One region of the Brasilonema octagenarum UFV-OR1 genome, then DNA from elsewhere that is predicted to be linked to it. Evidence: riboswitches for the same ligand, from Rfam matches in the RefSeq annotation. Region 1 holds a riboswitch; each other region holds the start of a gene.
The links. A riboswitch is a leader RNA that binds a small molecule or an ion and turns the genes downstream of it on or off. The one in region 1 is predicted to bind cyclic di-AMP.
Positions count from the first base shown of each region.

Region 2: another riboswitch for cyclic di-AMP. It lies ahead of ntrB (nitrate ABC transporter permease); the one in region 1 lies ahead of AC5590_RS24405 (glycosyltransferase).
Region 3: another riboswitch for cyclic di-AMP. It lies ahead of AC5590_RS26685 (hypothetical protein); the one in region 1 lies ahead of AC5590_RS24405 (glycosyltransferase).

Region 1 is NZ_CAWPKW010000284.1:9,141-13,386, reverse strand. It holds gene AC5590_RS24420 (ROK family protein) at 1-295, shown strand, start outside; gene AC5590_RS24415 (hypothetical protein) at 388-540, opposite strand; gene AC5590_RS24410 (M48 family metallopeptidase) at 818-1,582, shown strand; cyclic di-AMP (ydaO/yuaA leader) riboswitch at 2,066-2,297, shown strand; gene AC5590_RS24405 (glycosyltransferase) at 2,459-3,736, shown strand; gene AC5590_RS24400 (hypothetical protein) at 3,947-4,168, shown strand.
Region 2 is NZ_CAWPKW010000249.1:19,510-23,755, reverse strand. It holds gene rnc (ribonuclease III) at 1-455, shown strand, start outside; gene AC5590_RS20170 (sensor histidine kinase) at 472-1,665, opposite strand; cyclic di-AMP (ydaO/yuaA leader) riboswitch at 1,918-2,109, shown strand; gene ntrB (nitrate ABC transporter permease) at 2,206-3,057, shown strand; gene AC5590_RS20160 (ABC transporter substrate-binding protein) at 3,334-4,246, shown strand, end outside.
Region 3 is NZ_CAWPKW010000304.1:213-4,458, reverse strand. It holds gene AC5590_RS26695 (cation:proton antiporter) at 1-890, opposite strand, end outside; gene AC5590_RS26690 (hypothetical protein) at 1,086-1,247, shown strand; cyclic di-AMP (ydaO/yuaA leader) riboswitch at 1,754-1,888, shown strand; gene AC5590_RS26685 (hypothetical protein) at 2,153-2,398, shown strand; gene AC5590_RS26680 (SLC5/6 family protein) at 2,425-2,826, shown strand; gene AC5590_RS26675 (hypothetical protein) at 2,869-3,726, shown strand; partial or broken gene AC5590_RS26670 (glycogen/starch/alpha-glucan phosphorylase) at 3,821-3,943, shown strand; partial or broken gene AC5590_RS26665 (glycogen/starch/alpha-glucan phosphorylase) at 4,185-4,246, shown strand, end outside.

The sequences.
Region 1 (4,246 bases):
CTTATTTGTAGATGGTAAACTCGTGCCGAATTTAGAAATGGGACATCATGAGTTTCGTAAAGGAGAAACTTACGAGCAACAGCTAGGACGTGCTACCTTGGAAAAGGTAGGTGAAAAGAAATGGAACAGGCGCTTAGAAAGAGCGATCGCATCTCTGGAACATCTGTTCAATTACGATTATCTGTATATCGGTGGTGGTGAAGCGAAAAAAGTAGATATCAAATTACCATCAAATGTGAAGATCATCCCCAATATCACTGGTTTATTGGGTGGTATCGCTTTGTGGAAAGATTGAAGAGAAAAAGAAGACAAAAGGACTAAAGCAAAAGCTTTAGTCCCGATTGTCGAAATTTCGCAAATAACACAGCAGTAGACAACTCATCCCTACTATCGTCGGAACTGACGGATACTCAAAGTTATCAACACTGTGGCAAAAACCAGTAAATCAACGTTGGTGTTCAGGATGTCGGCTGCTTGATCTAACTGCCCTACGGGTAGATAAACTTCTAGTCGTTGGACGTCCAAGCTGGCTTTCATCATAAATACATCTTTGGAGAGAAGACAAAAAAAAATTTATTAATTATATCAATAGTCTGTTAGTTAACAAATAAAATTCCTCCCTAGTGGTGTCTTCCTGGCTCGAATTGTTAGTCTATATTTTAGTTAAAGAAGAATAACAGCTAAATCTAGCAAAAAGGACTAAAAAGTTTTAGCAAATAATTGACAGTTTGAATACACCTGATATTAAAGTTGTTGCATTTAACTAAAACAATAAATAAGCTTTTGGACTGTAAATTTCTGACTTTTGATTATGATTATGATGCTTTCTCGCTTTTCTAAATTGCGTAAAAGCCTTGCCCTCTTTCTTGCTGGTTTGGGGATTACTTTAGGAGTGGGACTATCTCCTTTCACACCAGCTAATGCTATTTCCTGGGGTCAGTTACTTTTTAATGGCGCTCAGCTTCTGCAGCTTTCCAACCTGTCAACAGAGCAAAAAGTCGGGTTAGGTCGCGAAATTGATCAACAGGTACGCAGTAATTACAGACTCAGTACCAACGCTAATGTTAGTCGAATAGGTCAACGGTTAGCTAAAGCTAGTGATTGTTCTCAAACTCCTTTTAAATTTTCTGTCGTTCAAGACCGAAGCATTAATGCTTTTGCAACCACAGGTGGTTATGTTTACGTCCACACTGGATTGATTAATGCGGCGGATAATGAAGACCAGTTAGCAGCGGTTATCGGTCACGAAATAGGTCACATTTGCAACGACGACTTAGTGGCTAAGCTAAAACAAGCGCAACTCGCTCAAGGCGCAGCCTCACTGGCTGGATTAGATCGCAGCACCGTCGCTGCTGCAGCTTATAAGCTTGCTGTAGATCTACCCAACAGCCGTCAAGCTGAATATAATGCTGATGATAAAGGACTGCGATATCTCGAACGAGCAGGTTATAACCCTAATGCTATGCCTGCATTTTTGAGCAAATTGGTGAACCAGCGTTCTGCACCAAGCTTTTTGAGTAGTCACCCAGGAGCGCAAGAACGTATTTCTGTATTAAAAAGAAAAATTGCTGCTCGTCAGTGAAGGTAGTTAGGAACCCGGTTTCATCGAGAAATTGGGTTTCCAACCTATAAAGTTATCTTGTCGAAGTCGTGTGCGAATAACTCAAGTCGCGGGTTATCAAATTCTGGGTGCTTTGTAACTGTCTTTTCATAAGATGGTGTTCAGAGATCTTTGCCCACAAATGATACATGAAGTTTCTATTGATAAAAAAATATATCGTATTATTAACTTATGTTTCATGCCTGCTTTTTTTCTACAGTGAATATATAATCGGAGATAACGTTTATACTAAGAACGCAATATTACGCTGAAACCCAATATCAACTTAATGTTTTCACTTGGCGATACCGCCAGATAATGCTGTTAAGTGTTTGCATACACTTGCAATGGAACATCATGAGAGCACATGATTGCTTGTAGTTAGCAGAAGTTAATTTCACAAAGAGGTTGACTTAAGTCACGTTTACAGCTACAATTCTTAACAAATTTACATGAGTCTGCCTAATCCACGGATTGCCCAAAACATTTTGTTACATCGGGGTAAGCCTGGAGCGGAGGAACCAAGTTTGGGGCTAATCTCATAGGAGAGCGAAGAATGAAAAATGAAGAATGAATTAAGACAAAAATTACTCCAGTTTTTTCTCCTGTCTTTTTTTTTCTTTCTTCTGTTCTGTGAGAGGGACATCTCTCAGTCCTAGCCCGTCAGCTAACTTCGTCGGCATTGAGAGGAGACTGAACGAGCCGCATTCTTATGAGTAATGCATTGTTCTCGTCAGTGTCCTTGGCTGGTATCTGTGCGCTTCGTTGTACCTGCCCTTGACTATGAGGAAAAGACCATATTACCTTTTCTTCCAGTCTGTTGAGGCAGGAAAAATTGTTATATGGTGAAGTTTAACTATGTTACCGACCAGAAAACATCGCATTGCTCTGATTTCTGTTGATGGAGATCCTGCTGCAGAAATTGGACAGGAAGAGGCTGGAGGACAAAATGTCTATGTGCGTCAAGTAGGTTATGCCCTTGCGGAACAAGGTTGGCAGGTGGATATGTTCACCCGCCAAAGTAGTCCTGAGCAGGCTACGATTGTGCAGCATGGGCCATTATGTCGCACGATCCGATTGAAGACTGGACCTACTGAGTTTATAGGGCGAGATCACTTATTCGAGCATCTACCAGAATTTATTGCAGAGTTTCAGACATTCCAGCGGGAGCAAGGATTTCAGTACCGTTTGATTCATACTAACTACTGGTTGTCCTCGTGGGTGGGTATGGAACTCAAAAAACAACAGCCGTTGATTCAGTTGCATACTTACCACTCTTTAGGAACAGTCAAGTACAGTGCGATTTCTGATATTCCAGCAATTGCTAGTAAGCGAATAGCCGTTGAAAAAGCCTGTCTAGAAACCGTGGATCGAGTTGTTGCAACTAGTCCTCAAGAACAGCAACATATGCGAAGACTCGTTTCCACCAAAGGGAAAATCGAAGTCATTCCTTGCGGAACTGATGTCGATAAGTTTGGGTTGATTCAAAGGTCTGCAGCACGGCAAGAGTTAGGAATTGCACCTGATGTTAAGATGATCCTCTATGTCGGTCGCTTTGACCAACGTAAGGGGATCGAGACATTAGTACGAGCCGTTGCAAAGTCTAGTTTGCGGGATCATGCTAACCTGCAACTTGTTATTGGAGGTGGTTATCGTCCAGGTCATAGTGATGGGATCGAGCGCGATCGCATCGCAAGCATTGTCGCAGAACTCGGATTGGAAAACTGTACAACCTTTCCAGGTCGCCTAGATGAGGCTGTTATCCCCTCCTACTATGCAGCCGCAGATGTTTGTGTTGTACCTAGTCACTACGAACCTTTTGGTTTAGTTGCAATAGAAGCAATGGCTAGTCAGACTCCAGTCGTGGCTAGTGATGTTGGGGGGCTGCAATTTACAGTCGTACCTGAAGTGACTGGGTTACTCGTTCCCCCTAAAGATGAAGTCGCTTTTGCTACTGCTATTGACCGGATTTTGCTCAACCCAAATTGGCGAGATCAATTAGGTGAAGCTGGTAGACAACGAGTAGAGATTGCGTTTAGTTGGTATAGTGTCGCATCCCGCCTGACTCAAATCTACACACATCTACTAGCTCAAACCATGCCCTCAATAGAGAGCAAACCTCAAATTGCAGCTTAATTTCTACCGATTTGATAGTGTTGCGGAGTTTTTCGTAAGGTGGCGACTGGTGTTACCAAGTGCAAGCTCGAAAATAATCCGGACTTAGCGCTAAAAACGCAGCACTAATAAAGAGAGCGATTTTGCATCATGCTGCACCAAATCGCACCTAACGTGCAGAAACAGTAAAAAAACAAGTCACTAAACCTTTCACGTCAGGGAGTTATTAATATGCTGAACATTGGAGATTACGCACAGCATCAAATCACAGGGCAGATAGGTCAAGTTATTGGTTATGGACATCAAATACTGCATGGAGTCTATTTAACCACCTTAAAAGTACAAGCAAGCAACCTTCAAGGAGTTGAGAATCACAAAAAATTTATTGAGGATGTCTACTCCGCCTGGATAATAGCAAATCCAACACAAGGCGACATGGCACTGCAAGGTTAATAAGTTTGGAGATATCGGGATTATGAATAAAGCTAGGGGAAGCCTAATCGGATTTCCCCGGCTTTGTTTGTAGACTTT
Region 2 (4,246 bases), on a different contig from region 1:
AGCAACTAGCAAAATTTGCAATTGAGGTTGGTTTAGATCGCAGAATGCGGTTAGGTAAAGGTGCAACTTTAGAAGGAGGTTACCAAAATCCTAATTTACTCAGCAGTACTTTTGAAGCAGTCATCGCCGCTTACTACTTAGACAACAATTATGATAGTGAAGCAGTACGTGCTGTTGTGGAACCGTTGTTTGACTCTGTTCCTGAGAGTATTGTGGAGTTTCGCTCAAATGTAGACTCTAAAAATCGCTTTCAAGAATGGGTGCAACGCAATATCACTCAAATACCACCCAAGTATGTCACAGTTCAAGTAGGTGGTTCTTCTCATGCTCCAGAGTTTGTAGCTAAAGTAGTTGTGGGAGAGAAAGAGTATGGACAAGGTAAAGGGCGCAGTAAGAAAGATGCTGAGAAGGCTGCAGCTGAGAACGCGCTAGCTAGGCTAGAAAAATCAAAGTAAATGTCAGATATACACCTCACACTTCTACTTTTAACGGTAAAGTCACAGTGAAAGTAGAACCTACTCCTATTTGGGAGACTAAGCTAATTTCACCTTGCAACAGTTTTATCAGCCGTGAAACGATTGCCAAGCCCAAGCCGGTACTATTGGGAAGGAAGGATTTACTACCAGAACCAATGCGAAAGTAAGGTTGAAAAATCTGTACTTGATCTTCTGGCTCAATTCCAATTCCAGTATCTGAAACTGCAACACTCCACTTGCTAATGTCTAAAGTTTCACACTTGATTTTTACCGTTCCTGACTCTGTGTAGCGAATCGCATTACTAACAAGATTTGTTACAATTTGCTGTAATCGTAACGGGTCTGTTACAACTTCGTCAGGAGCACGGTTGCAATCAATAACAATTTGTAATTTTTTTTGAGTAGCCAAAGGCTCCAGCATTTCGTAGACATTTATAATTAATTCATACACCTGAGTTGGTTCTGGTTCGAGTTTCATCTGCCCTGCATCATAGCGAGAAATCTCCAGTGCATCGTTAATCAGGTGAATTAATTGTCTCCCACTGCGTAACACGCGGTCAATATGTTCTAGATGGCTAAAGGAATTTTTTTCCTCTGATTTTTGGCGTTGTAAGCGCAAAAACAAATCTGAGTAACCAATAATCGAAGTTAATGGGTTTTTGAGTTCGTGCGCGAGATACGATAAATTATCTTGATTTGCTCGCACTAAGCGAGTTAATTCCTGATTATTAAGGGTTAACTGATTGTGCAGCTGCTCTAGTTCTGTTAATCGCTGTTCTGTGTAACTTTGGAAACAATAGGCTATTGCTTCATCTAACACCATATCAATCAAATGCACGGCTCGCATCACTTCTTTTGCTGATGCTTTCAGGAATTCCGGTTCTAAAGTGACAAATATGGTGTTACGCAAAAGCCGATACTCTAGTGCAATTTCTGCTGCATCGAAACCTTGTTCAGCCCTAAGAATCCCATGCTCTAAACTTGCTTGAACTAGGGATTGAACTTCATCATCTTGATATTGAGAAAGCACAGTTGCTAGAGCCAAGAGGACATGATCAAGATGATTTTCAATAGCTGTACGGCTTAGATGATTGGTGCTGAAAATCTTTTTATCCCGACGAACAGCTTCCACCCATTGTTTCATAATCCTCTGAGTTTGATCCCGCAGCAATTGACTAAAATCTTTCATCACTTATGGGTGGATAGACATACAAATAGAGTAAATCATTCTATGATCTACATCCTAAGCATAGGAGTATTACATTGTCTTTACTAAAAAGATGTAATAATTAGAAATAAAAATACATAATATCCAAATCATCTTTATTCATCTAAAAATAAATGAATTTCCTTTCTAAGAATACTTGTTTTCTAGCCAAAAAAAGTATATCCTAGGGTTGCTTGACGCCATTGTTTGCTGGTGTTACATTTATCATAAATCAGAGTAAGTCAGCCTAATCCAATGAATTGCATTGCATAAGTTGGAGCGGAGGAACCAAAGTATGGGGCGTATCTTACTAGAAGAAACAAACAGTAGATGTATCTTTTCACTTGTTGTTTTTTCCTTCTATCAGAGGGGTATCTCTCAACCCTAGCCCGTCAGCTAACTTCGTAGGCAATGAGAGGAGACTGAAGAGACAGCATGATTGTAATGTTGTGATCTCATCAGTATCCTTGGCTGGTACTGCTCGGACTAATTGTACCTGCGTGAAGTCTGTTGAGGTCATCAATGGTGTTACAACTAAACGTAGCTGCCATTTTGGCGGTTGCTAGTCGAACAGCTTGGAAACGCGCTAAACCCGTTATTGTACGGGACGCTTTCTTGCTACCTTTGGTTGGTTTTTTGGGCGTTATTGTTGTCTGGTGGATTATTGCCCTTGCCAATCATGAGTTAATGCCCACGCCACCTGAAGCATTAGCAGCAAATTTAGATTACATCCTGAACCCATTTTTTCAAAGAGGACCAGGTAACTTAGGTATTGGCTGGCTATTAATCGCGAGTATTCGTCGGGTTTTATTAGGTTTTACTCTAGGTGCTTTAGTAGCTATTCCTGTTGGTTTTCTCATCGGGATGTCAAGAACGGCAATGATGATTCTCAATCCCGTTATCCAAATCTTCAAGCCAGTATCACCTCTAGCATGGCTTCCTATTGCTCTAGCAATCTTTAATTTGGCAGATCCATCGGCAATCTTTGTGATTTTCATTACTTCTCTGTGGCCAACAATTATTAACACTGCTTTGGGAGTTTCCAGTGTTTCCAAAGACTATATAGATGTAGCACGAGTTCTAGAAATGCCCGCTTGGCGAAGAATTACAAAAATCATTTGGCCTGCAAGTTTACCATACATTTTTACAGGTTTACGAATTAGTATAGGCATTGCCTGGTTAGTTATCGTTGCAGTAGAAATGCTCACAGGTGGTGTTGGAATTGGCTTTTTTGTCTGGGATGAGTGGAGTCGCTTGAACCTCAATTCCGTTTTTCTTGCTGTTCTAGTGATTGGCTTAACAGGACTGTTGCTTGATTATGCCATAGGCAGAATACAAGCTTTTGTCACTCGTCGCCCGGTAACTTCAAATTAGGTTTTCATCAGCGGTCAGTCATTGATTATATATGGTGCGTTCCACTGCATTATCGCACCACCATATTATTACCTTTGATGAAATCTGACCTTTTTCAATAGCTAATGAATTGTGTGGGGTCAGACAGATAAGCTATTTAAAATTTCAAGAACAAGCTGACTGTATAACAAGCAGCCTACCTGCTATTTGTATACACGAATCAAATATCTGACAGTCCAAACAAGAACTTTTGTCCCTAGTTAATATTCTGAGTCATTTCGCCGCAGGAGGTTGTTCATGAGCGACGATAACACAAATAACTGGAAGCGACGAGACTTTATCACAGGGCTAGGCGCTACAGCATTTGCAACTGGACTTTCTTCTTGTGCCATTAATGCTAATCGTGCCCCTAAAGGACTGTCACAAGCGGCGTCGGCGGTGGAACCAGTCGTAGATCCCAAGACACTAGAAAAACCTAATATTACAGTGGGATACGTACCGGTGAATGACTGCGCCCCCTTTGCTATAGCCTGGGAGAAAGGGTTTTTCCGCAAGTATGGTTTAAACGTCACCCTCAGCCGTGAAGCAAGCTGGGCGACGTCTCGTGATGGTATTATTTTTGGACGCCTTGATGCTTCACCAGTTGTGAGTGGTGCAGTGATCAACGCCAGAACTGGTGCAGAAGGCGCACGTCATGCCCCCCTGTGTGCAGCGATGACAATTCACCGTCATGGTAATGCGATGACGATGAATAAAGCAATGTGGGAGTCTGGGGTGCGTCCTTGGCGAGACTATAACGGCAATTTAGAAGAGTTTGGACGAGATTTTCGCAATTATTTTGAAAAATTACCAGCTGAAAAACGAGTTTGGGCTGTGGTGCTGAGTTCGGCTATTTATGAATACTTTGTCCGCTACTTAGCAGCAGCCGCTGGAGTTGCTCCTGATGAAGAATTTCGCATTATCATTGTCCCGCCTCCACAGATGGTGGTGAATATGAGAATTGGGGCGATGCAAGGCTACATGGTGGCTGAACCGTGGAATTCACGAGCAATTACTGGTAATGAAGGAATTGGCTTCACCTTCGCTCAAGGGAGAGAAATTTGGCAAGGACACCCAGATAGACTTTTAGGTGTCATGGAGTCTTTCATCAAAGATAATCCCAAAACTTATCGCTCTTTGGTTAAAGCAATGATAGAAGCTTGTCGGTATT
Region 3 (4,246 bases), on a different contig from region 1:
ATCAACAGAAAGACAATTGAGTTCACAAAAAACGCCAGAAATTCCCAGAACTCAGTCACGATAACCCGAGTACGCGGGTTCATACCAATCCGAGAACCAAAATTGCCCAAAATCAACCCTGTCGTCACAACCCCAATGACTCCAGATCCACCTAACTCCTCAACAATAAGATATGTTGCATAGGTAGAAACTAAAGTTAAAGACTGTTCCACAAGTGGTAAATCGAAACGTTGGGTGAGGTAAGAGATCCCAAAACCAATGAGTCCTCCAACCGCCATACCAATACCAACAACTGTAAAAAGTTCTACCACAATTGGTTTTAATTCTAATTCAGCTGTTCCTAAAGGCAGTTGCACTAAAAAACTAAAAGCAACAACTGCCATGCCATCATTGAACAAGCTTTCACCTTCAATTAATGTTGTCAAACGACTAGGAACGCCCAATTCCCGAAATAAAGCAGTGACTGAAACTGGATCCGTGGCACAAAGACTAGCCCCGATGAGTAAAGCCGTTGTGAGTGAGATTCCTGCAAATTTATTTAAACCTATTGCCATCCCCACTATTGAAATCACAACCCCAATAACTGCATAAAGAGTAATTGGCAACAAATCCCGCTTTAAATTCGACCATTTTAAATTCCATGCTGCTTCAAAAAGTAATGGTGGTAGAAAAATAAACAAAATTAATTCTGGAGAAAGATCCACTAAACGAACATCGGCAAAAGCTAACCCTAAGCCTACAATGACTAAAAGTAAAGTGTAAGGTATTTGCCGAAACCAGCTAAATATCTGTGATATTGTCGCCACCCCTAAAGAAACTGCAAGTACCAAAAGAAACTGCTTTAAGTTTGTAGCAATGACTTGTTCACCAATTACCGAAGCATCCATCATAAAAGCATGATTAATACAATTCATCGTAAATCTTAACCAGATAAGTTGTTAAATAGCACTCATCCTGAGGTGGGAAGTTAATAAGCTTACGAGAGCATTTGTGTGGAACGAACTGTGTAGGCATCCTCTCTGACAAAACTAAAACATCTGTGGAAAGCTTATAATTCTATAAAGTTGGTAGCTGACCCGTGTTTTATGTGTTTAACTAAACAATGGTTAAACTTCGTAAAGCCATCACAACCAAAGGTGTTACATAGCTCAATACTGTGCGATGCTCCCAAAGGGAGCCGCCAAGGGCGATCGCCGTTCGCACAGCATCCGCTTTGCCCTCAGGCGGCGGCTACGGAAGTTTTTTAGCTTGAAAGTCTGCTATGGCAGTCCTATTTCATTTGTGTTGGCATAGCCTGTGCAGAGCGTTCCCTACCTCAACGAGTAATTTCACAACTCCTGCACGGATTGCTATATGGTGCAAGTTGATTAAAGTTTGGTTTACAATTTGGTCAATCATATGATTTTTCCTAACTAGTAACAGCCAATTAAGGCTGTTGCTAATTTTTAAGCTTGACAAGTATGGCAGTCATGGCGCTTGCAGTATCCCTAAAAAATAGGTATTTCAGCACCTGAGCAATCTTTTTATTCTTGGGTATAATTTGTAAAGATATGAGGTTTTACTCATATACGTTTCCTCACCAATTACTGAAGCATCCACCATCAGAGCATTATTAATACAATTCACCGTAAATATTAACCAGATAAGTTGTTAAATAGCACTCGTCCTGATGTGGGAAGTTAAGATGGATTGACTCTTTGGACGTTTCAGTATAGTTTTAGTGAATGTATGGGTAAAACTTGCCTAATTCAATCCAGTCTAGTTGCTGAAAAACTTCAACTCTGGGTTAGAAGCGGAGGAACCAATGTATTGGGGCGAATCTTGAATGGAGAGACACCTTCCAGTCTTAGCCCGTCAGCTAACTCCGTCGGCATTGGAACGAGTACCTATGGCATCTGCTGATTCCAAGCTGTTGTCCCCAGGTTCTCCTTGCTAACATTGCCTTTCATTACTGGCAGTGTAAACATATATCTGTTGATTTCCTTTAGGGAAGAGCCTGTATCTTTTGTGAATTCAAAAGTCAAAAATTTAAGTAATTGTGTGCATCTCTACTAGCAATTCCCTTGACTACGAAGAATCAGCATCTTTCCCAACTAAAGGTTGAGAATTAATTTTAACCAGTCGCACCTTTTATAAGAATTGAGGAGAAAATATGCCGATCAAAAATCATACGTTATATACAGATGAAGTCAACTTTTTTCCCGACCATCAGTTCAGATTAATTGGAGAGTGTGCCGGAAAAAAACTTTTACTGATTGGTAGAACGAAAGCATACAATGACCCAATTGTGGCAACAAGTCAGACTGATGAGCCAAGTCAGGAAGATTTATATGCTTATGATCTCTACGAGTTAATGAAGTCTAGCCACGAGCCAGTAAAAATTCACGGGGAAATTTAAAAAAAATTTGTGGAGCAGATGCCAATATGGCTTTAGAGCGCAGACTCGACACCTTCTCGCTAGCAGCCTTGCTAGTATCCGCGCATTACGGTTTGGGGTTTGTTTTAGGAACCGCTGAGAAATCACTAACTTTAGGGGCTGCTGGCAGTCTCTATACTGTCTCCCTTGGCTTTGGTACAATAGCTCTTTTAGGACTGGCAAAATTTTACTGGAAGCGAACAGAGCCAATTTGGACATTGCTAGGTTCTGCCTACGGAGATGGGGTAAAAGTTTTTGTCAGCCTGATGTCGTGGTTATCGCTGATTGGTATTGAAGCCGTTCAGTTGATTTCTGGAGCTTTTATTCTCAAGGTTTTCGGAATACCCACTCTCCCGACGATGGTTGTTTTGGCTATCCTGTTTGCAATCATTTCTTTACTCCCAATATAAAAAGCAGGCTGGATATTCCGCGGGTTACTGATTCTGAACTTTTTGGCTTTGCTTTATGGACTGTGGGTGTTACACGCTTTTGGTGATTATGTGCGATCGCCCATAGAATTTGCTAGCTCACTCAAGCATATGAGTTTGCCAACTATAGTGGGCGTCTCATTGTCTACAATTCTGCTGGTACCTATAGATATGAAGTATCAGCAGTTTCTTGTCCAAGCAAAAGATGAAAACAGCCTGTATCGAGGGTGTACAATAGCTGCAATTTTGCTACTACTGCTTGCTTTTTTACCTTCAACAGTTGTTGTCGCAGCACAGAACGCAGGAATTTTGCCTGCTGGTATTGATGGTAAACAAGCTCTCCCATTTATCCTAGCTTGGGTTGGCGGTGGCACCGACAAGCCTTTAGGTATACTGATGATTATGTCTTTACTGGTTCCAGCGCTGGGTATTGGCAGCAGTATTTTGCGAGTGCAAACCAAGACAATTTTGGACTTCAATATTCTGCCTGCATCTGTTTGGAGTCGGCTACTCGTCACTGCTGCAAATGCTCTGTTTAGTCTTGCCGTTGCTTTGAAAGGTGGGGAGATTGTTAATCTGATTGTGTATTTTTATGCAGCATATGTAGGAGCGGTGTTTGCTCCTTTTGTTGCTTATTTAATCGCTCAAACGGAACGCTATAACTTCTCCAAACAAAGCGTAAAGCTGTCTTTAACAATAAGTAGTTTTTCGGCTTTTTCATTACTCATTATAACACTTATAAGTCCTGATATTCTAGGAGGATTTGGTAGCGTTGAATTGAACATCATGGGAATAGGAATTCTGAGTGGAATCTTCTTTTTGTTGGTTGGGGAGGTATTACAAAAGTACTTGCCAACATCCAAGGTTGAGGAAAAAGCTTAAGAAATTAGAAAATATAAAAATATTACAAAATCGCTCCATCTCCATCACTCATCAGGTTTGATTGAAAACAGCTTAACACTACCTTGGGTCTCGCCTTAAAGTGGTTTTTCTAGCAAACTACAATGTGGCATTAGCACAGCGAATATATCCAGCGGCTGATGTTTCGGAACAAATCTCGACTGCTGGTAAAGAAGCTTCTGGCACGAGTAATATTAAATCCGGTAACATCTGAATCATTAAAAAACCGCAGAGGCGCAGAGAACGCAGAGAGAGAAGAGGGAGAAATAATTCTGATACAAACGGATTTGATATAAAATGAACTTTGCGATGAATGGCACATTGACGATTGGTACACTGGATGGGGCGAATATTGAAATTCGCAATCGCCCCTTTGGGGCGATCGCGTCGGACACGAAAATTTCTTCCTCTTTGGACTGACGGCACAGCAAGTTTCACAAATGAAAGCTCAAGGCTACCATCCGTGGGATTATTACAACAGTAATCCTCAACTTAAACAAGC